3 regions of the Gracilibacillus salinarum genome follow, and region 3 is predicted to be linked to each of the others. Evidence: predicted binding sites of a transcription regulator. Region 3 holds the regulator's gene; each other region holds the start of a gene.

Region 1 (7,986 bases), 450 kb from region 3:
CAGAAAGTCAGTCCGCAAAAGCCAGTACATCCTGTTTATCCACAGCAACCACAGGCACCTTGCTATTCATCAGAAGGAATTCCTTATGGCTATGGTCCTGTAGGGCAGATGCCACAAATGTCACCACATCATGGACATCATCATCACCATTGTCACCCAGGACATCATCATGGATATCCTGGACAAATGCCACAGCAGCACATGCCACAACAAATGCCGAGTATGCAGCAAGTACAAGGAGCACAACAGCAGGCACCTTCTCAAGGTCAAGGCCAACAGGGGTGGTATCAAGCCCAAATGCCAGCAAATCAAATGCCACAACAGCAGATGATGCCGCAAATGCAGCAGCAAGGTATGCAGCAACCAATTCCTATGCAAGGTGACCCGATGATACCGCAACCAGGAATGCCAAATTATCCAATGATGCCAATGCCATCACAGGGTATGCCAGGTCAACAGCCAATGCCATATCCATCCTACGGACCTCAAGGCATGCCACACAACCCGCATGATGATGACGATTGCGGTTGTGGAGGCAGATAATAATTGAATGTATTTACTCCACTTGTAATAAGTGGAGTTTTTCTTTTGTCACGGCGCTAACTGTCCGTAATATCTCCACTTCAAGATTTGAGAGATAAAAAAGAAGTTCAACGTGGGATAAATGGACGATAACTTCCTGATTGAAGTCTCATTTTATCAGTCAAGAAAGAATATAAGTGCAGTCACAGAAGAAGTGGATCTTTAGTTCGCACTGAGGCATAAGGAGTCTCCGTCTATTTCAAAAATGTTGCTAAGCAGATAAAATCTATCAAAATGACCATTTTTCCATCTTTGTTAACATAATCCATATTATAGATCGTTGTAGATCATGTATGTAAATTAGGACAGGGTGGGTTATGGCCGTTTTCCTATAGTACTGAAAGTATACGGATCCTGTCAAAACCATTTTGTATGTCCACAATATTTTAATGAAGCAGGTAGAAGATGATATAATATGGTGTTGGGATGGAAGTTAATTTCTTAAATCCGCACCTGTGTCAGTGTCACAATATTTTCAATTGTCTGCAGTTATGATAAAGTAAAAGGTGGAGACTAAGATAGATTACGAGAGGTGAGAAAGTATGGCAGGACACTCTAAATGGAAGAACATTCAACGAAGAAAAAATGCACAAGATGCGAAACGCGGTAAAATTTTCATGAAGCATGCGAAAGATATATATTTAGCTGCTAAGCAAGGTGGCGGTGACACGGATATGAACGCGAGTCTTCGTCTTGCAGTAGATAAGGCAAAGGCAGATAATATGCCTAATGACAATATAGACCGCGCTATAAAAAAAGCAACAGGCGATTTGGATGGAGCGAACTTCGAGGAATTGACCTATGAGGGATATGGACCAGGCGGAACAGCTGTTATGGTAGAAGTGTTAACCGATAACAAAAACCGTACAGCCTCTGAGTTACGTCATGCTTTTAGTAAAAATGGTGGTAACCTAGGCGAAAATGGCTGTGTCGCTTTTATGTTCAATCGTAAAGGTTATTTCGTTATCGATCGTGAGAAGACAGAAGCAGACGAAGACACTGTAATGTTGGAAGCTATCGAAGCGGGAGCTGAAGAAATGGAAACTGTCGAGGGTGCATACGAAATATATGCCGACCCTGAAGATTTCCAAAACGTAAAGAAAACGTTGGAAGAAAGCGGCTTTACATTTGAAACAGCAGAAATCACTATGATCCCTCAAACCATGTCAGAAGTGGATGAAGATGCAGGTAACAAAATGGTTAAGTTAGTTCAAATGTTAGAGGACATGGAAGATGTTCAGGAAGTACATCATAACATAGAAGCAGACGAAGCAATTATGGAGCAATTGTAAGAAGAAAAAGACTGATTCCGCGAATAGGAGTCAGTCTTTTTTGACAGTCAAACAATTGAACGATGATAACATCGTTCAACTGTTCACTGCTTCTGCTTTTTGATAGGAACGGAATGTTTCTAATACTTCCGAATAGTCCTTTTTCGTATTAATTTTAATTCCTTCTTTTAAGCGATCAAATAAATGTGATTCTAATTCATCTGTATCGATCTGGTAAAAAGATTGTACGGCAGACTCATGTACTGGAACGCCCTCGAAAATAGTCAGTTTACCATTCTTTAATCCAAAATAGCCATTCGCCTTCAAGTAAGGAGATATATCGTTGACTTCTTTTCGGAAACGGATGTGTCCTTCTTTCTGCTCCATGACTTGCCAATCCTGATACTCCGACCAAAAATCCTCCATGGAAGCGATCGTTTCTTCGACTTGCTCCCGCTCTACATTGCCATCTATATAATGTCGTTCCAATGTTAATTCAATTGTAAGCGGGTCTTGCGCAACTGCCCTGACTTCTTCTGGGCTCTCCGCATTACTCTTTGGTGTTTCTTGTATAGATTGATAGCTGATAACGCCGATTATTGCCACAATGACCCCGTTTAACAGTAACCATAACTTGCTCATTAAAGACCCTCCAATCGAGCTATGTTTACTGTTAGGGTGTCCAAACTGTGAAAATATAATCATCTTTTTTAAAATCTTCAAAACAACAATCGCATTATTATGTCGTTACTTTTCTCAAAGATTTCAGTACCTAACATGAGTATATATAGCTTTCTTTAGACCGGATTATGTAAAATAGCAGCTTAGTGGAGTTTTGAAATATTTCATCTGTTTAGATATCGCCCCCGCCAACCACGGAGACTCCCGCAGGACGCGGAGTGGTTAGCCGAAGCGGTATCCCAGCATATTAAATATCTCAAAATGCATGCTTGGATAGCGATGGTTAATAATCCATATTATAGGTAATTGAGTTGTATATAATTTTCTTAGTTAGGACCGAGTGAACTTACCGGTTTTACTTATACGGTAGGAAAGTATAAAATTTTAGCAATGAAGAAGTTCGACGTAGTGAAAATTAGTATGTAAGAAAAGAAAGTATATAAGTAGTCGTAGAAGTAATCATGCTGAATAGGAGGATAGGTTCCTATAATATGGATTATGTCAACTAAGGCTGTATGGCAAAACGGTCATTTTGAAATATTTTATTTGCGTTGCAAAGCTCCGGAAATAGGCTCCGCGTCCTCTGGGCACGGCATCAGCTAGGCTACTACCTGTAAATGCTTCTTTGCTGCCTTGTGCCGAGGAAGCTTACTTCGAAGCAAAGCTTGCAGACACAGGCACAAATGAAATGGATCTTCAGCTCGCGCTGATTCCACGGGAGTCTCCGCCTATTTCCTACGCTTAAGGGAAGTGCTACAACGCATGGTACAGCAAAAAGCAGTGGTTCTTGGTATTTTTCAATAGCTATTATATATGCATGAAATCAATATGCTAGCTCTGACAAAATTGTAGAGTCCCAATTCTAGCGTAGGCCAACCACGGAGACTCCCGCGGGACAGGCAGGCGCTGAAGATCCACTTTGTGAAGCGATCTTTCTTCACAAAGTTAGCTTCAGCCGTGCCCCGCAGGACGCGGAGTGGTTGGACGGAGCGGTATCCCAGCACATGAATCATTTCAAAATTAACACCAGTTATCTGTTAATCCTCTCACTTTATTCCCTACTTGTTCTTGCGAAAGATCGTTAGATAAGCTAAGATTAAATACGAACGTATGCTTGTGAAAGAGTGTGAATTTGGAATGAAGAGGAGATCAGTGATATGATTGCATATATAAATGGATTAGTATCGGATATAACGGAACAAATCATTTTAATAGAAACGAACGGAATTGGCTATGAAGTAATTTGTCCGAATCCCTATCGTTTTCAAGTACAAACGGGAGAACAATTAAAGATTTACACGTACCATTATGTAAGGGAAGATGCTCAGATTTTATACGGATTTCAGAACCAGGAAGAAAAAAAACTGTTCGCTCAAATCTTAAATGTTTCGGGGATCGGACCTAAGGGTGCGTTAGCGGTATTGGCATCAACATCTGTTAAAGATTTCGTCCTGGCTATTGATCAGGAAGATGAAAAGTTTCTAACAAGTTTTCCTGGCGTAGGGAAGAAAACGGCACGCCAAATGATCCTGGACCTAAAAGGTAAATTACCATTCGACTTTCATACAGAGAATTTATTTAATCAGCAGCCAGATAAAACGGAGGAAAACAATGCATTATCAGAAGCAATCGAGGCACTGAAAGCATTAGGTTATTCAGAAAAAGAAATAAATACGATCAAGCCAGTCTTAGCGAAAGAACAGAGTGATGCAGCGGATACATACATACGAAAAGGGTTAGCCTTACTAATGAAATAGAAAGGAGATTTCATGATGGAGGAACGGATTATTTCCAATGAGATCCAAGAAGAAGATTTATCAGAAGAATTAAGTCTGCGCCCCAAAATGCTGAAGCAATACATTGGTCAGCATAAAGCAAAAGACAATTTAGCGATTTTTATTGAAGCTGCCAAGATGAGAAACGAACCACTCGATCATGTATTACTATATGGCCCTCCAGGTCTGGGTAAAACGACGATGGCACAAATTATTGCAAATGAGATGGGTGTCCAGTTTAAACAAACATCCGGTCCAGCAATCGAACGTTCTGGCGATTTAGCAGCGATCCTTTCTTCCTTGGAAGTCGGTGATGTGTTATTCATTGACGAAATTCATCGTCTGCCTCGGGCAGTGGAAGAAATCCTTTATCCAGCAATGGAGGATTTCTGTCTGGATATTGTCATTGGTCAAGGCCCGAGTGCGCGTTCTGTTCAGCTTGATTTACCACCATTTACCTTGGTAGGTGCTACAACTAGAGCAGGTCTGCTATCGGCCCCATTACGAGACCGCTTCGGTGTTTTATCACGTCTTGAATTCTATGAGGTTATAGATTTATGTGCTATTGTCGAAAGGACTGCTGACATTTTTCAAGTGCAAATAGATAAAGCAGCCGCACTGGAAGTAGCAAGACGGTCACGTGGGACTCCGAGAATTGCTAATCGTTTGTTAAAGAGGGTACGAGATATTTCACAGGTTAAAGGTGAACCAAGTATTTCGATGGAAACGACACAGCAGGCTTTAAAGATGTTGCAGGTAGATCAAGAAGGACTTGATCACATTGATCATAAATTATTACTTTCGATAATAGACGGATTCAAAGGTGGTCCTGTAGGTTTAGATACCATCGCAGCATCGATTGGGGAAGAATCTCAAACAATTGAGGATGTCTATGAACCTTATTTATTACAGCAAGGATTCATTCAACGAACACCAAGAGGGCGACTTGTTACGCCAAAAGCTTATGCACACTTTGACCGGGAGGTGCCTGAATCTTGACGGACGTTGGTAAGATCTTTATTGTAATAGGGGTTGTATGTATAATCGTCGGTCTGTTATGGGGATTCGTTGGCAAACTGCCTGGAGACTTTAGCTTTAAAAAAGGGAATGTATCATTTCATTTTCCGATCATGACATCAATCATTGTTAGTATTATTCTGACAATTATTTTTGCAGTAATAGGACGTTTTAAGTAGAAGGAGTAAAGGCATGAATATAGAAGATTTTGATTTTGATCTACCAGAAGAATTAATTGCACAGACACCGTTACAAGATCGCGCAAGCTCGAGATTAATGGTATTAAATCGAGAAGAACGATCAATCACACATCACCACTTTTACGATATAGCAGATTTTCTTGAAAAAGGGGATTGTCTGGTCTTAAACAATACAAAAGTGTTGCCGGCAAGACTGTATGGAATAAAACAGGATACAGGTGCTAAAGTGGAAGTATTACTATTAACTCAAATGGAAGATAATGATTGGGAAGTACTCGTAAAACCTGCTAAAAAAATAAAAGTTGGTTCTACAATCGTCTTTGGTGACGGACAATTAAAAGCGACCTGTATTGACACGAAAGAGCATGGTGGTCGGATCCTCCGGTTAGAATATGAAGGAATTCTTTATGAAGTGCTGGATGAACTCGGTGAAATGCCGCTTCCACCTTATATTAAAGAGCAATTGGATGAGAAAGATCGTTATCAGACGGTTTATGCGCGTGAACAAGGTTCTGCAGCAGCACCGACCGCAGGATTGCATTTTACGAAAGAGCTGCTCGGAGAAATTGAACAAAAAGGAATTGAGATTGCATTTATTACATTGCATGTTGGATTGGGGACATTCCGTCCAGTTAGTGTTGACAATGTCGAAGAACATGAAATGCATGCAGAATTCTATCAGATGACAGAAGCTACGGCTAATCAGCTTAATGCTGTAAAACAGCGTGGAGGCAGAATTATTTCGGTTGGAACCACCTCAACCAGAACGCTTGAAACAATTGCACGAGATACAAATGGTCTATTTGAAGAGCGCAATGGCTGGACGGATATTTTTATCTATCCACCATATCAATTTAAAGCAATTGACGGTTTAATTACCAATTTTCATTTACCAAAGTCGACCTTAATTATGTTAGTGAGTGCACTATCAGATCGAGATTTTATTTTAGAGGCTTATAATAAAGCAGTTGCTGAGCGTTACCGTTTCTTCAGTTTTGGTGACGCAATGTTAATTATGTAAAGAAAGGACAACTTTTGATGACTGCGATTAGATATGAACATATAAAGACATGTAAACAAACAGGAGCAAGGCTAGGCAAGGTCCATACACCACATGGCTCTTTCGATACCCCTGCATTTATGCCAGTCGGCACGTTAGCGACTGTTAAAACGATGAGCCCGGAAGAATTGAAACAGATGGGTGCGAATATGATTCTTTCCAACACGTATCATCTGTGGCTGAGACCTGGTCACGAAATTGTCAAGGAAGCGGGAGGATTGCACAAGTTTATGAACTGGGATGGTGCAATATTAACCGATTCCGGTGGATTTCAGGTTTTCAGTTTAAGTGATTTACGTAAAATTAAAGAAGAAGGTGTACATTTTCGTAATCATTTAAATGGGGAGAAACTTTTTTTATCACCAGAAAAAGCAATGAACATTCAAAACGCATTAGGCTCCGATATTATGATGGCATTTGATGAATGTCCACCATATCCAGCAGAACATGAGTATATGAAAAAGTCTGTCGAACGGACAAGCAGATGGGCAGAACGCTGTTTGGAAGCACATGAGCGAAAAGATGTTCAAGGCTTATTTGGGATTGTGCAAGGTGGCGAATATGAAGACTTACGACGATTAAGTGCACAAGACTTAACGTCCTTAGACTTCCCTGGATATGCGATAGGCGGATTATCTGTTGGTGAACCGAAAGATGTAATGAATCGTGTGTTAGAATATACGACTCCATTACTGCCATCTGATAAACCACGATATTTAATGGGGGTTGGTTCTCCTGACTCGTTAATTGATGGCGCTATTCGTGGTGTTGATATGTTTGATTGTGTCTTGCCAACGAGAATTGCACGTAATGGAACACTGATGACATCAGAGGGACGTCTGGTTGTTCGTAATGCGAAATACGCTCGTGATTTTTCACCATTAGACCCTAACTGTGACTGTCATGTCTGTAAAAATTATACAAGGGCCTACATCCGTCACTTAGTTAAATCGAATGAAACATTTGGTTTCAGACTTACTACTTATCATAATCTATATTTTCTGTTAAAATTAATGGAGCAAGTTCGTGAAGCAATTATGCAAGACCGACTTGGTGATTTTAAAGAAGAGTTCTTTGAAAAATATGGTTTCAATAAACCAAATGCAAAGAATTTTTAAGAGGAGGTGCAACACACATGGAATTTTTAGCAACCTTTGGTCCACTTGTTTTAATGATTGTGATCTTTTACTTTTTATTAATCAGACCACAACAAAAGAAACAAAAGCAAGTGCGTCAAATGCAGTCCGAACTGAAAAAAGGGGACAAGATTGTAACAATTGGTGGTTTCCACGGTATTGTTCATGCATTGGATGAAGACAGCCTTGTACTTATTACAGGTGATGGAACAAAACTTACATACGACCGCTCAGCAGTGCGCGACGTAGTAGAACAGAGCTAAT
Region 2 (7,986 bases), 960 kb from region 3:
TTAGATTTAACCCTTTTGCACTGGATTTATAATCTATTATTCGTAAATATAACTGTTCATTTTCAAATGCTTGATCAACCCGGTCGATACGTCCACGTAACAATAACGTATGATCGTTCGGTAACGGAACCGTTAATGGCTGCAATTGATCCGGATAACCAAAACCAACTTCCAAGCCTACCGGGGCAAAGTGTGTCTTACGCGCTTGTTCGCTTAATATAAAGGTTGCTCTTGCAATGACACTTTCTAATTTCTTTTGGATATATTGATAACGATTGGAACTGTGCAGAATCTGATGCTGCAACACATTCGCCAGTTCACCTACCGCTCGATTTGCATACTTCCTGGCATCCAGATCATAAACATCTGCAAATTGCCTGCCTTCTTTCTGAATCCATTCGGTAATTTGTTTTAACGCTTCATGGAATAATTGACCGATATCGGGTGCATCCAGTTTGTAGGTTGGACGATCTTCCAATCCTAAGCTGTACCTGGCAAAATGCTGATAGGAACAACGATGATACATTTCCAGTCTCGATACACTTGCGTTGATTTCTTTCTCATACAATGCTTGTACCGTATCCTTATCCAGATCCACTGGTTTATTTTGATAAAACAAGCTCTTTAATACTTGCTGATGAATCTGCTGCTTGTCCGAATGTTCAATAAACCAATTCAACACATATTCCCAAATTGAATCGATCGGATAACCTCTCAGCTTTCTTGCCAATTGTGCTGTCAACGCACCTCGTGTTTTGTTGGGTGTCGTGACAAAGCGATTGGCGTCTGTCATTTCCTCCGGATCCTGCAAGAATAATCGACTTTGCTGATGAGGAAATAATTCTTCCATTCTTTTTATCAAAGAGGAAGCTGCCTTTTGGTTTCCTTCTTCATTACTGATTGGATAACTGATCCATAAGTTATCCGCTGGCAAGGTAAAGGCTAAATAGACGTAGAACCAATCATCCAGTAACTGACGTTTACTACCTTCCGCCAGCTTTAAACCATGTGTTTGTAACACTGATCGCTCTTCCTCTGTAATCAGTCCATCGCCACCCGGTTTCATTGGCCAGGTTCCTTCATTAACACCTAACAGGAAAGCTGTTTTAATACCATGCATTCTCGATCTGTCAATGGAACCAACTACAACGTGATCAATACTAGGAGGCACATGTGAAAACCGCAAGGCATCGAACCCTGATTCTAATACATTGCGGAAGGTGGAGAGTGACATTTCCTCTTCACCCGCTACTTCTGTTATTTCTTCTAACAACTGAATGACCGCATCCCATACCTGGTCCTGTTCACGGCCTTTCTCTACCCGTCCTTGATTATCGAAATCTTCCCGCATCTGTTCTAATTGCGCCGGTGCACCAATCGATTCAAGCCACTCGAATAAGGCAATTGTTTTTTGACGGATCGTTGGTAATGTCCGCAGCTTTGTGTCAATATCCGCCAGTGCCTCTGCAATTTTATCCCGATAATGATTGATGCGTTTTTGGGCTACTAATTCCCGATCTGTCTGGGTAGATTGGTCAAACCCTCTGAATCGCTGAAAAATCCAGTCTTTATCTGATAACCATCTGCTTCTGCCCCGGACACCATATTCCAGTACATAATTTTCCAACTCATCAATGGCTTCCTGATCCAAACGGAATTCTCCGGCTCCTCTTGGAATAAAACCAGCTTTTAACAGTCGAAAAACGGCATCATAACGCCAATTCCCTTCCACTACATCTAATAATGAGCGAACGGTCTCAATGAGAGGATGGTTCAGCATCGTACGCTTCTCATCAACGAAAATCGGTATTTGATAATCTTGAAAAACGGTTGTAATTAAATCATGGTACACATCCGGTTCGCGAATTAAAATAGCCAAGTCACGATAACGATAGCCCTGATCTCTTACTAATCGGACAATTTCCTGAGCAGTTCCCTCTACTTCTGCACGTGGATGTACTGCTTCTGCAATACGAACTGGCGCTTGATCAGAAAAAGGTTGTACAGGCCTGCTGTCAAAATGATGATCCAAATGAAGAAAAGCATCTTTCTCCCCACCATGCTGATCTGCATACTCTATTTCCGTCGCGACCGATGCTTGTTCAGCTAATTGTTGTAACTGATAATAGGTTTCTTTCGTTTGGTAGAATAAGTCTAATGGCGTCACGTCGTTGTTCAGTTCATTCAGTGTTAACGTAACTGTCACGTTTTTCGCTTTTTTGATCATTACATCGATTACAAGCAGCTCTTGCGGTGTAAACTGATGAAAACCGTCAATATACACCGTCGTATTCTCAAGAAAGTCCGTGTCTTCAAGTTTCTCTATTAATTGCTGCAGCTGATCCTCGCTATCCATATAATGCCCTGCCAATGCATGCTGAAGACTCTGATAAATATATAATAAGTCATCTAATTTATGATGTAATGCTACTTCGCTGACCGTTTTATGCTGGAAACGATCCATTTCACCTAATTGTGCCGTAATCAGATCCGGTGTCACACAATATCGTTTGAATTCGGTGATCATTTCCTCTAACTGTTCAATAAAACCTTGCTTTTCAATTGCTTTTTGAAAGACTTTCCAATCATCCGTCCGCTCTTCGACAATCTTTCTCAGCATCATTTGCATCCCAGTGGATGTAATATATTTCTTGGTTGCACCACCTGTCAGCTGCATAACACGCCACGCTAATCGTGAAAAGCTGTAAACCTGTGCACGAATCGAACCATTTACATCGTCACCGTTTAAAAGCGCATATTCTTGTTGGAATGTCATTTGATCTGGGACTAAATAAATAATGGAAGGACCTTGGGGATCTTGCCTGAGTTCTTGCCTGATCTCTTGTAAACATTGCTCGCTTTTATTCACTGTCGCACTACCCATTAAAAATCGCAACAACAGAAAACACCTACTTTCTTACACGTCTGATATTCTATTACTTATTATAGCAAACGAATGTTCTATGGTAAAGGAAAGTGATGAAAGAAATACTATGTAAATATTAGATTATGGGAAAGCTCAATAGAAAGGCTAATCCGGCAACTGGTGTCATCACCAGCTTTTCTTTTTTTTGCTAGGGGGAGACGAAGCTGGCGATCGTATTTAACGCGAGAAAACTGGTGATAAAAGAGGTATGATGAAAAATAACGGTCGCCATACCAAGTAAAAGAACTGCATTGACCATACTGAGCAAATGAAAGTTTCCCATTACCTCGCGCTCCTCGCCTATTTAATCTTTTCACTATATGCGTATATTTCTTTTTTATTTTCGCAAGGAGCACGATGAAAAGGGTCAGGCTTTTTTCTTCCATTCCTCCGCCAGCATGCCATAAATAACATGATCAACATAATGATCATATAACCATTCTGCCTGTCTGACGCTTCCTTCCTGAACATATCCTAATCGTTCCGGGACTGCTCTGCTTTTATGATTTTGTGCTGCTGCTCGAATATCTACTTTATTCATGTTCAGTTCGTTTATCGCATAGTCGGTTAACGCACCTGCCACTCGTGTCATAATGCCTTTCCCTTGATAGTCCTCTCCAAGCCAGTAGCCGATATAGGCTATTTTGTTGCTCCAGTCGAGAGAATTATAGCCTGCAGTACCTACGATTTCATTTTGATAGACAATAAATGTTGTGAGACTCTCTCCTTCTGCATAGCCCTTTAAGGAATTCTTAATAAACGTTTTGGTGTCTTCTAATTTTGTTGTGAAATCAAGCCACGGCAGCCATTTGCGCAGGTAATCGCGTGAACTGTCGGTTAAGGTAAATACTCTTTCAGCATCTTTTAATTCTATTAATTTCAAAGAAAGTTCTTCATCTATTTTGTGGTAAAACATCGATTACACCTCTTTTTCTAGTTGATATCTCTAATTATTCCATCTACAAATTTCTTTTTTTCTATTGTATATGAACGTTCATCATGAGGATGTTTTCTTGCTAATTCCTGCTTGAGCGTCTCATATTCTTTCGCTTTTTCTCGGTTGTCATTCATATAATCCCTAAAATAAGTGAGCTGGTTCCATAGCAGACCCTGATATCTCACAACATGGAGAATATGTGTCTTTGTCAGTTTTTCCAGATTACTAAACTTAGCAAAAACCCTTTTCCCCTCCACATGTACTTTCGATAACTGATAATAACCATGATTGTTTAATTTTGTTTCGTCAAAATGTTCTATTCGCGATAAATCATCCACTCCGATCAGTATATCAATGATTGGTTTGGCACTGATCTGCTGAATGGAGGTACTCCCTATATGCTGCAACTCTACAATGTCATTACCGATAATCGTGTGTAACAGTTGCTGTTCTTTCTTATATAATCTTTTCCAATCTTCAGAAGGTGGATCAAGTTTTACTTCTCCTTTATTAACACCTAACACCCGATCACTCCTCAGATAATGAATCGTCTTCTCTCCTCATTTCTCTTCGTAATTGACGTAAGAACGAGATGATATAAGACAATAATCCAATAATAATTGTTCCAAACGTATAGACTGTTGTTTCTATGTAGTTTCCGCCGTCGAAATAATTGCCAAATGGCAAAAATGCAATGATACAAATGATGATTGTACCAAAGAAATCTTTCATCTGCGTACTCATGCCATTCTCCTTTGCAATCAAACTCTGCCATCTTTCGGGTTATCAATGAGGTTCATTCTTATGACATATTTTTGCTGTATCCTCTGGATTTTGTCCGCGAGACCTGTTCTTATAGTATTTTCACAGTTCTATCCTGCTTTATCCCATAAACGAAATATCATATTCCATCCTTTTGGCGGTTTGTTCAGCAACTGCTTTTCCACATAGGCGTACCAACAAATGAAATGACATGTTAATCCCTGCTGAGATCCCTGCCGAAGTAACAAGTACTCCTTGATCCACGAATTTCACACCACGCAGGACATCGACTTTGGGGAATTCGTTTGCTAAACGATCGAGGTCAAGCCAATGCGTTGTCGCTTTTTTACCGTCGAGCATGCCTGCCTTTGCTAACAGCAATGCTCCGGTACAAACTGAGGCAATAATATCGACTTCGGATTGTTGCTTGAGAATCCACTCTATAACATTAGGGTTATGTATTTCTATTTCCTCTGCTCCATATCCTCCGGGCACTATTAACAAATCAAGCTTTGGATGATTGTCAAAATGATAATCTGGCAGCACCTGTAATCCATTTCGCGCCTGGAGCGCATCATCTTTTTCGGTAATGGTTACTACACGAAAGAAATTCTCTCCCGTTTCTAAATCAGCAGCTAATGAAAAAACCTCAAACGGACCTGCAAAATCGAGCACTTCAACTTCATTGAATAATAAAATACCTACAGTTCGTTGCCTCATATGCAATCTCCCCCTAAATCAAGTCAAAATAGCCAACAGCGATGATACCGATTACTGAGACAACAGCTAAGCACAGTTCACTGATGGTTGCTACATATTGTCTTGGATTTTCTGCATATTTCCATTCCATATATGCCTTTGCTGTAGCTCCTATCAGTGCGCCAACCGCAAGTGGAATCCAAGGCTGTAACCACCAGATCGTATCACCATATTCCCTTGTTTTGTTAAAGAGAAAACCAAACACGATAACCATGATTGTGATTATTCGGATCGTCCAGTCTAATTGTTCGTGCTGCTTATTTAAATGCTGATTGGGAGGTAACTTTTCGACATTCAACTTTCTCCTGATTTTTTTATTAAGCCACCACATCACAACTAGCAAGCCGACAATTATAAGTATTAACTTCAGAAAAAACATTGGCCACAATTCAGCGGTATTCATATTGACTTCCTTCCCTATTTATAATGTATACGCAAAAACTGCTCTATTTCTTTATTTATTTCTTTTAAATGGGTTTCCGATGGAAAGTGTCCCATATCATAGTTTAGTAGTTTTATTAAATTAGGAATGATTTTCTTTGCACTCTTTTCCAATTTGTCTCCCGGGAAAAAGATGTCTTTTGCCCCTGTTATTACTAATGTTGGTGCTAGAAAATTTTCTAATTCTTTTTGATTTGTTAATTTTGGCATATCTTGTTCTAGCTTGACATATTGAAATACATCTCCAATGATTTCTTTATCAAGCGGTTTCATTGTACCTTCAGACATATTATGTGCAATGGTATTTAAGTGCTTATCAGAAGAATTGATGCGATAGTTAATAAGCGGCAGTAATACTTTTTTTATCATGATCGATTTCGATCCTAGCGTTATTCCAGCTGGTGACACGAGAACTGCACAGTTTATCAGTTCTGGCAAAAAAGTAGCTAATCGTAAAATAATCCCTCCGCCATATGAAGGCCCTATAAACGCACAGTTTTTGATTTGATAGTGTAGAATCATTTCTTGTATCCAATTTGCGAAGTCTTGATTCTTTGCTGATATTCTACTTTCTGCACTGTATCCAGGATGACCGACTGTATCAGGTGCATATATTCTATACTTCTTTACTAACTGGGAAAACCACCTCAATGTCATAGGATTTATACAATTCCCACCTTGGAAAATAAAAACCGGCTTACCTTCCCTTGGACCAGCTTTTAATACATGTGTTGTTCCAAAGCTTGTATCGATATAATCCCTTTCAACCTCAAATGGAAGAGTAGCAAGATATTTTTCATATTTCGCTTCTATCTTCTGCTTCCCTGTACTTCCTTTATAAATGGTTTTTGGAGTCATGCATACGTCTCTACCTTTCCTTTTCTTTCAAAAGTCATCCGTTACTCTTGCCACGTTTTTCTTCATTCATCATACCATAACCCCGCACCATTTTTAACATTATTTTCTAATTAACCAACAATAAAAAAGTCTAATTCAAGAATGATTACATTCTCAAATTAGACTTTTTAAAATTAAAGCGCTTTCTTCTTTTTAGTTTATAAATTGAAAGTTCAGTTCCGACATTGGCCAGTAACGTATATCGACTTTGCCAACTACCGTCTCCTGATCAACAAAGCCTATTTCTCTGCTGTCATAGCTTTTGGTCCGGTTGTCTCCCAATACGAACAGCTTGCCTTTGGGTACTACTTTCTCACCAGTGACACCCTCTAAGCTGAAATCCTTTGTGAGGATCTCACCAGACTGACGAAATGGTTCTAAGTAAGGCTCCTCTACAGCTTCACCATTGACATACAAGACATCATCCCGGTATTCGATATGATCTCCCGGTTTACCTACAACACGCTTCACATAATCTTCCTGTTCATTCGCATGAAACACAATCACGTCAAAACGATGTATATCCATTAAATCATAGACCATTTTATTGACCATTAAGAGGTTTCCATCATGCAATGTCGGTTCCATTGATTTTCCGTTCACGACATAGCTTGCAAATAAATAGGAACGAAAAATAACCGCCAACACTGTTGCAAAAATAACGATACGTACGATTGACCATATTCTTTTTTTATTCATTGGCTTCCCTCCAAAGGGACTTTCTTTATTAACTAATTTACCCCATTTGGAAAAATTTAATCCGTATAATTACTGTTTTTTTGATCTGCTCGTGTTTGCAGACGTTTCTCTATATATTTTCCAACGACCCAAAGAATCGAAATACCTATTAGTAATATAATCGTTTTAAGCGGATTTTGTGCAAACGAAATGATACTGTCTCCAATCGATGATACGGTAAGGATCATGACACCTTTTCCTAACAGTACCGCTAAAACAAATTGGTAAAATCCAACACCAGAAATAGCTGCCACTAAATTTATAATTGCCGAAGGAGAAAATGGAAAACATAACAGAATAAATAACGGACCAAATCCGTGTCGCTCTAACCACTCCGTAACTTTCGACACCTGCTTATTTCTGCTGATCCAACGTAACAAACGGATATGCTTAAATCGGCGTACCAGCATAAACACTGCAATTGCCCCGGCACTGCCGCCAGCCCATGACAAGATAAAACCTTCTAGCAGTCCGTATGCCGCTGCATTTGTCATCACAAACACAATTAATGGTAAAAAAGGTAAAA
Region 3 (7,986 bases):
CATGTACATCAGCACAATAGCAGCAGAAGTCATTAACCCACCAAGGAAACCTCCGCCTGGCGCATTATGTCCTGCCAAAAATAAATTGACTGCAAATCCAAATAAGATAAATGAAATTAACACAGTCATTGTTCTAAAAATCAAATCATTTTTCTCTGCCATACTACACCTCCAGCTGAACGCATAATACTAAAAGCCTTGAAAACCGAAAAACCCGGACAGAAAGGATGTTAATTTTGTCATAAGATCAAAGAACAAAAAGAATCCCATGAATATCATCACAGATCCACCTATTTTTACAAGCTTCGGGCCATTTTGGCGTATCCATTTCATTTTACCAATAAAGAAGGCAAGAATAAAGAATGGAATTGCAAAACCGAGTGAATAAGCGGACATTAAGATCATCCCTAATTCTGTATCAGTTGCTGCGAGTGAAATCACTGCCATTAAAATTGGACCAGTACAAGGTGTCCACCCTAACGAGAATGCCATCCCGATAATATAGGAACCGAAAAATCCTGCAGGTCTGTTTTTAAAATGAAATTTTCTCTCTTTCATTAAGAAATCAAAATTTAATGCGCCAACAATTACCAGCCCAAAGAATACAATTAAAATGGCACCAACCTGTCGAATCAGATCATCCCATCTTGTCAGAAATTCCCCGACGAAACTTGTCGTGAAACCGAGCAGGATAAATACACTTGAAAAGCCAATTAAAAAGAATAAAGTATGTAAAACGCTTTTATAATTGAACATAGCTTTTTCTTCTTTAATATCATTTACACTCATGCCAGTAATATAAGATAAAAATGCTGGATAAAGTGGTAATACACAGGGTGAAATAAAAGATAAAAACCCTGCTCCAAAGGCAATAAAAATATTTACTTCACTCAATCTCTCCCCCCAATCCTCTATCTCCCTATAAATATAATAAAACCCTTGCTTAAATGAAGCAAGGATTCTAATTCGACAATTATGTTACAATGCGTGTTTATTTATTATCCATCTGATTGTTCATTGAACGCATCATTTGTTTAATTTTCTTTTGTGACGGTTTTTGTCCCATCTGCATCATCATTGTACGCAACATTTGTTCGTTAATAGGTGGGTTTTTCTTTAAATAGTTCATCATGTATTTTCTTGCGATAAAAAAGCCTAACGCTACCCCAGCAATCAGACAAGCAATCGCAATCAATACGACCCAGATTGTACTCATTCGCTAGTTTCCTCCTTCAACATATCTCTTATACAGTATAGTAAAAACTATCTAATAATACAAGCACTTGTTTCACGTTTATGTAAACATTGGTTCAATCAATTGTTATGCTATATTTCCGGGACTTACTATTAAAAAAACATCAAGTGCCTAAAAGCTACCTGATAAAAAATGGGACGAGGATCAGCTCCATCGTCCCATTTCGCTTCAATAATTAGAATAATTCGTTCACGTGATTGACAACATTCTCTACAGTGAAGCCATATTCTTCAATAATTTTATTTCCATTTGCAGACGCACCAAAGCGATCGATTGAAATAATCTTACCTTCGATACCTACATAACGCTCCCAGCCTAATGATGAAGCCATTTCGACTGCAACACGTTTCGATACTGCACTTGGTAATACAGATTCTTTGTAAGTAGCATCCTGCTTATCAAAGCGATCCCATGAAGGAATGCTGACAACACTTACGTCTTTTCCTTCTTCTTTCAATTGTTTTTGTGCTTTTACAGCTAGCTGAACTTCAGAACCTGTCGCTACAAGAATGGCATCCGGTGTTTCTTTAGAAGCTGGACTTACAACATATCCACCTTTTTTCACACCTTCGTATGCTTTTTCAGCAGTACCATCTAGTGTTGGCAAGTTTTGACGAGTTAAGACTAATGCGGTCGGCTGGGATGTTGATTCAATCGCTAGTCTCCATGCAGCCTGCACTTCGTTTCCGTCTGCTGGACGGATAACGGAAAGATTTGGCATCGCACGGAAAGCGGCTAATTGTTCAACCGGTTCGTGAGTTGGTCCATCTTCTCCGACAGCAATGGAATCGTGTGTTAATACATACGTTACAGGTAGGTTTTGGATGGCTGATAAACGAACAGCCGGACGCAGGTAGTCACTAAATACAAAGAATGTACCACCGAACACTTTTAATCCGCCATGTAGCGCCATACCATTTAACGCTGCCGCCATCGCGAATTCGCGTACACCGAACCAAATATTACGGTTTTCTGGTGTTGCCGCAGAGAAATCTCCAGCATCTTTCAAGTTTGTTTTGTTAGAGCCTGCTAAATCGGCACTACCACCGAATAAAGTTGGAACTGATTTGGCAATAGCATTTAACACTTCACCTGATGTAGCACGTGTTGCCGCTTCATCTTTTCCAGCTTCATATACTGGTAATTCTTTTTCCCAACCTTCAGGTAATCTCTTATTGATCGCGTCATCTAATTCTGTAGCTAATTCAGGATGCGCATTTTTATAAGCGTCGAATAGTTCGTTCCATTTCTGCTCTTTCTCTTTACCATTGTCAACAATTTTTGTTTGGAAATCTTGGTAAACTTCTTCTGGTACATGGAATGCTTCGTGTTCCCAGCTATAGAATTCTTTTGTTAAGGCAACTTCTTCCGCACCTAGTGCTGCACCGTGTGAAGCTGCAGATCCTGATTTGTTTGGAGAACCATAGCCAATTACGGTCTTCACTTCGATTAAAGTCGGCTGATCTGTATTTTGTTTTGCTTCAGCAATCGCATTAGAGATCGCTTTCGTATCATTACCATCTTCCACACGAATTACTTGCCAGCCGTATGCTTTGAAACGATCTTCGACATTTTCCGAGAATGATTTATTCAATTCACCATCTAAAGAAATATCGTTTGAATCGTATAATGCAATAAGTTTGCCAAGCTTCAGATGACCTGCTAATGATGCAGTCTCATGAGAAACACCTTCCATTAAATCACCGTCACTAACAATTGCATAAGTGTGATGATCTACCATGTTATAGTTATCTTTGTTGTATTTAGCTGATAGATGTTTCTCGGCCATTGCCATACCAACACTCATAGCAATACCTTGTCCTAATGGTCCGGTCGTTGCTTCTACACCATCTGTATGATGAACTTCCGGGTGTCCTGGAGTTCTTGAATCCCATTGGCGGAATCCTTTAAGGTCTTCGATCGTTACATCATAACCAGATAAATGAAGTAAGCTATAAAGTAACATCGAACCGTGACCTGCAGAAAGAACGAAACGGTCTCTGTTAAACCATTTAGAACTTTTTGGGTTATGGTTCATATGCTCGGTCCAAAGTGTGTATGCCATTGGAGCAGCACCCATTGGTAAGCCCGGGTGTCCGGAATTTGCTTGTTCAATTGCGTCTATCGACAATGTTCTAATTGAATTAATAGACAATTGTTCAGTTTGGTTTGACATGATTTTTCCCCTTTCAATATCCAAAAAATATGTACGCACATCTATAATCCTATAACGAAATACGCTATATGACAAGTATATTAAAGTTAAAACACTTTAATTTTCGTTAGAATTATCAGTTTTTTTTAATGAAATTCAACTTGTATGGTCACTATTTTACAAGTAGTTAAAGAAGAAGTTACCGTTACTTCTTCTTTAACTGCTTTAATTTTTCTGGAGTAACGTCATCACCATTCGGATCAACTACCGTCATTCCTTTTAGTTGGTTTTTAAAAGATTTTCTTACATTTTTTAAATATGCCTCTCGTAAATCCTTTTGTTCTTTTTTTTCTTCTTCTGTTAAACCTTCTGATTTAGATTTTTTCGACAACTCATTTATACGAGCTATTTTATCTTGGGAAAGCATACTATTTACACCTCGATTTCTTTTCCATCATTTTTATTCAAACATGCATGCATGTATTTTACCACGAAAAAAGAGTATACATAACTTGTATACCCTCTCTCTATTTTAATCTTCCTTGATAGACTTTTCAAGTGATTGATATTCCTGATAACGCCGATGGACCGTTGCTTTCGACACATTGTATCCCATTCCTCGCAGGATAGATGCAATTTCTTGAAAGGTCAGATTATTTCGCTTCAGCCGTTTCACTTCTTCGATCGGAAATTGTTTGCGTTCTCTTCCTTTCGCAAGGTGTTGATTGGACAGGTTCTCCGCTGGATTAAATCCGTTATCAACAGCTTTTCTCATGCCCCGTTTTATTTTGGCGTTATGTAATTTGCGTTGGTATTCTTCCACAATCGAGACGATTTGCAACACCATTGAATCCCCTTCTGACAGTTGTAATTCACCATTCTGCGCTAAACAATAAATGGACACATCTAACCGTTGAAGCTGGTGCAGTAAGGCGATCTTCGTATTCCCTCGCCCTAATCTCGTTTCATCCTGAATGAGTAACGTATCTGCTGAGCTGCTTTGAAAGGCCTCCAGCATAGCAAAAATGCCTTCTCTTTCGATTTCATACCCACTCTGCTTCTCTTCTATTACTTGTACGATCTCCATCTCATATCGGGATGCAAAATATCGCAACTCTTCCTGTTGCCGTTTCAGTGAGGTTTCTTGTGAGTCTTTATTTGTACTTACCCGACAATAAATAATGGCTTTGGACATAATACGTACACCTACAATTCTACAAGTTTGTTACTGCTGAAAAATAAAAAAATGCAATTCCTAGTATAAATGCTACCAAATAAAAAATGTCAACTTTCGATATATTTTTTAACAACTTGCATCCCTCCCAGAACCTTTGTTCGTACCTTCATTATACACGAACAGGTGTTCATGTCAACTCTTTTTTTCGAACGAATGTTTGTAATGCTATATCATATATGCTATACTTTGATTAATAAATACTACGTGTTAGGAGATTGAAATATGACAAATCTATCAAAGCGACAAGAGGAGATTTTAGCTTATATTAAAGAACAAGTAGAGTTAAAAGGATATCCACCCTCTGTTCGCGAGATTGGAGAGGCAGTCGGTCTAGCATCAAGCTCAACGGTACATGGACATCTAGCGCGATTAGAGAAGAAAGGATACATTCGCCGAGACCCTACGAAACCAAGAGCAATAGAAGTATTGCCACAAGATGGCGATTTAGAAATTCCTAAGACAGAAGCTACCTTTGCTCCCGTAATCGGTAAGGTAACAGCAGGACTTCCGATTACAGCAGTAGAAAATATTGAAGAATACATCCCTATTCCACATAACGAAATGCACGCAAGCGAACAGTTGTTTGTATTGATTATTGAAGGGGACAGTATGATTGAAGCAGGTATTCTCAATGGAGACAAAGTCATTGTCAAACAGCAGAATACAGCTGAAAACGGCGATATCGTTGTAGCCATGACAGATGAAAGTGAAGCAACGGTAAAACGTTTCTTCAAGGAAAAGGATCATATTCGACTGCAGCCTGAGAACGCGACAATGGATGCGTTAATCTACGATAATGTCAGCATTCTTGGTAGAGTAGTTGGCTTGTACCGCAGCTTATAATAGATTCAAAAAAGCCTTTGGTGAAAATGCCGAGGGCTTTCCTACTCAAAATAATCCTTCTACTCTTTTTTGTTAAAATTTATATTTTTTTCTTTTATTGGTTTGAAGCCTAGTGAAATAGGTAATATAAGTAGCAAAACCTTCTTTCAATTCCAGACATTGGATGCCGACACATCAACTATTTCCACATCACAGCTTACTTACTCCATTTATGACAACTATCTTAATTTCAGTAAATCTAGTAAACTTTTTCAACCTAATCACATACTGTATAGAGAGAGGGTAAACTTTAGAGGAGTGAATAAAATATGGTACAAAACAAGGTTCACTTAATTCCTTATACGATTCAATCGATTGAGGATTCCAAAAATGAGACCCCTGAAGGCGTTCAACTAGTACAGGCTCCCGCCTTATGGGAGAAAGGTTTTGAAGGAGAAGATATCGTCGTTGCGGTGATAGACACCGGAATTGAATCGGATCATCCAGACTTTAAGGAGCAAATTATTGGCGGACGAAATTTCACAAGTGACTATAGTGGAGACCAAGACAACTTTGAAGACAATAACGGGCATGGAACACACGTATCCGGAACTATTGCAGCAAGCCTTAATGGCAATGGGGTTGTAGGCGTTGCGCCAAAAGCTAAAATATTAAGTCTAAAGGCTTTATCGGGCGAAGGTTCAGGGGAATACGAATGGATTATTAACGCAATTAACTATGCAGTTGATTGGCGTGGACCAAATAATGAACGTGCAAGGGTCATCTCCATGTCTTTAGGTGGACCGAATGATATCCCTGAGATGCATGAAGCCATTCAAAACGCAATAAATCATGATGTATCTGTCGTTGTCGCTTCAGGTAATGAAGGGGATGGAAATCAGGAAACTCCAGAATATGCTTATCCAGGAGCTTATAACGAAGTCATTAGTGTAGGTGCTGTTAACTTAGACTTAGAGCTTGCTCCCTTTTCGAATACGAATAACGAGGTAGATCTTATAGCGCCAGGAGTAGATATATTATCTACTTATTTAGATAGTAAATTTGCTAAATTATCAGGAACGTCTATGGCCGCTCCACATGTAGCAGGTGCACTCGCATTAATCATTAATTTAAGCGAAAAAGAATTCCAAAGATCTGTTATTGAATCAGAGGTATATGCTCAACTTATCAGACGTACCCTTCCACTTGCATTTCAAAAAAGTGCCGAGGGTAATGGCTTTCTTATGCTGAATCTAGTTGACCAATTAGATAGAATCAATGCTCCCCATGTAAAGGAAACAAATAGAACTTCAAAGAATTAAACAATCATTTTCCAAGCAACAATGGTAACATCAGTTCCGGTAGGATGCTAGCACCTACCTTTCTATCCATTTCTTATGTCATAAAGAAAGGGGAAAATCATGAACAAATTGGAAAGTGAAAAATTAAGTCACACGCTAATGAAATTAAAGGTTAATCAAAACAAAAATAAAAATACAAACGAATACTATGACAAAGAAGAAGATTTACGTCTTATCAAGGCATATTACCAGCACATTAACTTTGATAAAAAAAACTCCCCCAACTTATATGAGCAACTAAACCATTTAACGACAAGCACACATGAAAACCAACTACCCTATAATTCCGAAACACGCGACTACCTTTATTCAACAGTCGACCTTCATTTGGATGGCAACCTGAAAAGTATCTATTCAGGAAACCACAAAGATCCTGAACAAACCATAAAAGAAGATCATGAAGCAGTACAAATTAGAAAACAAGCGTTTCAAAATTTGGCAAGCAATAAAACGAAAGATGATAATACTTGGATAAAAACAGTAGCTAAAATTGAACGCCAAAACATGTTTAATTGTGAACATGTTGTTCCTCAGTCATGGTTTGATGAAGATAATCCAATGAGAGGTGATCTGCATCATCTTTTCACATGCGATAAAACATGTAACTCGACCAGATCTAATTACCCTTATGTAGATTTCGAGGACTACACACCAGAGATGAATATTGAAACAATAAAAACACAATGCGGAAAATACGATGAAGAAAAGTTTGAACCTGAAAGCGGAAAAGGTGTGGTTGCCAGAGCGACATTATACTTCTTAATTAGATATCCTGGGATAGTTAGTCAATACAACGATAAGGATATTGACACCCTGCTAAACTGGCATCAAACTTTCGAAGTATCCATTTACGAAAAACACCGTAACAAAGAAATCTACCATATTCAGAAGAATAGAAATCCACTTATTGATTTTCCAGAATACGCGGACAAAATTAATTTTAAGCTAGGTAGAGATTGTCCTTAACACACGTTAAAAGCCTTCTCGCTTTCTCTACATTTTTAACATGTAATAAGATCGTTCTCGTAGGAGAACGATCCTATTTTGCGTTAACAAAGGCAGTATGGCAAAATGGTAATTTTGATATAGATTATCTGCTTAGCAAAGCTCCGGAAATAGGCTCCGCGTCCTGCGGGCACGGAGTGGTTGGCCGAAG

The links. Region 3 encodes LexA, which represses DNA repair genes until DNA is damaged. Its sites were predicted from a motif close to CGAACATATGTTCG; they were not measured.
Region 1: the regulator LexA is predicted to act here: its motif matches at 3,638-3,651, upstream of ruvA (Holliday junction branch migration protein RuvA).
Region 2: the regulator LexA is predicted to act here: its motif matches at 2,950-2,963, upstream of addB (helicase-exonuclease AddAB subunit AddB).

Annotation. Positions count from the first base shown of each region.
Region 1 covers NZ_CP095071.1:854,322-862,307, reverse strand. The annotation lists gene safA (SafA/ExsA family spore coat assembly protein) at 1-543, shown strand, start outside; gene MUN87_RS04350 (YebC/PmpR family DNA-binding transcriptional regulator) at 1,125-1,874, shown strand; gene MUN87_RS04345 (BofC C-terminal domain-containing protein) at 1,950-2,495, opposite strand; gene ruvA (Holliday junction branch migration protein RuvA) at 3,692-4,291, shown strand; gene ruvB (Holliday junction branch migration DNA helicase RuvB) at 4,307-5,308, shown strand; gene MUN87_RS04330 (DUF2905 domain-containing protein) at 5,305-5,505, shown strand; gene queA (tRNA preQ1(34) S-adenosylmethionine ribosyltransferase-isomerase QueA) at 5,519-6,547, shown strand; gene tgt (tRNA guanosine(34) transglycosylase Tgt) at 6,565-7,704, shown strand; gene yajC (preprotein translocase subunit YajC) at 7,722-7,985, shown strand.
Region 2 covers NZ_CP095071.1:1,362,768-1,370,753, forward strand. The annotation lists gene addB (helicase-exonuclease AddAB subunit AddB) at 1-2,902, opposite strand, end outside; gene MUN87_RS22275 (hypothetical protein) at 3,075-3,209, opposite strand; gene MUN87_RS06605 (GNAT family N-acetyltransferase) at 3,294-3,842, opposite strand; gene MUN87_RS06610 (GrpB family protein) at 3,860-4,387, opposite strand; gene MUN87_RS06615 (hypothetical protein) at 4,392-4,607, opposite strand; gene MUN87_RS06620 (DJ-1/PfpI family protein) at 4,746-5,345, opposite strand; gene MUN87_RS06625 (DUF4181 domain-containing protein) at 5,359-5,787, opposite strand; gene MUN87_RS06630 (alpha/beta fold hydrolase) at 5,802-6,683, opposite strand; gene lepB (signal peptidase I) at 6,876-7,421, opposite strand; gene MUN87_RS06640 (TVP38/TMEM64 family protein) at 7,478-7,986, opposite strand, start outside.
Region 3 covers NZ_CP095071.1:404,666-412,651, reverse strand. The annotation lists gene MUN87_RS02075 (Na(+)/H(+) antiporter subunit B) at 1-162, opposite strand, end outside; gene MUN87_RS02070 (cytochrome c biogenesis CcdA family protein) at 190-894, opposite strand; gene MUN87_RS02065 (YneF family protein) at 992-1,216, opposite strand; gene tkt (transketolase) at 1,431-3,431, opposite strand; gene MUN87_RS02055 (DUF896 domain-containing protein) at 3,616-3,837, opposite strand; gene MUN87_RS02050 (YneB family resolvase-like protein) at 3,943-4,605, opposite strand; gene lexA (transcriptional repressor LexA) at 4,870-5,490, shown strand; gene MUN87_RS02040 (S8 family peptidase) at 5,799-6,791, shown strand; gene MUN87_RS02035 (endonuclease I family protein) at 6,891-7,796, shown strand.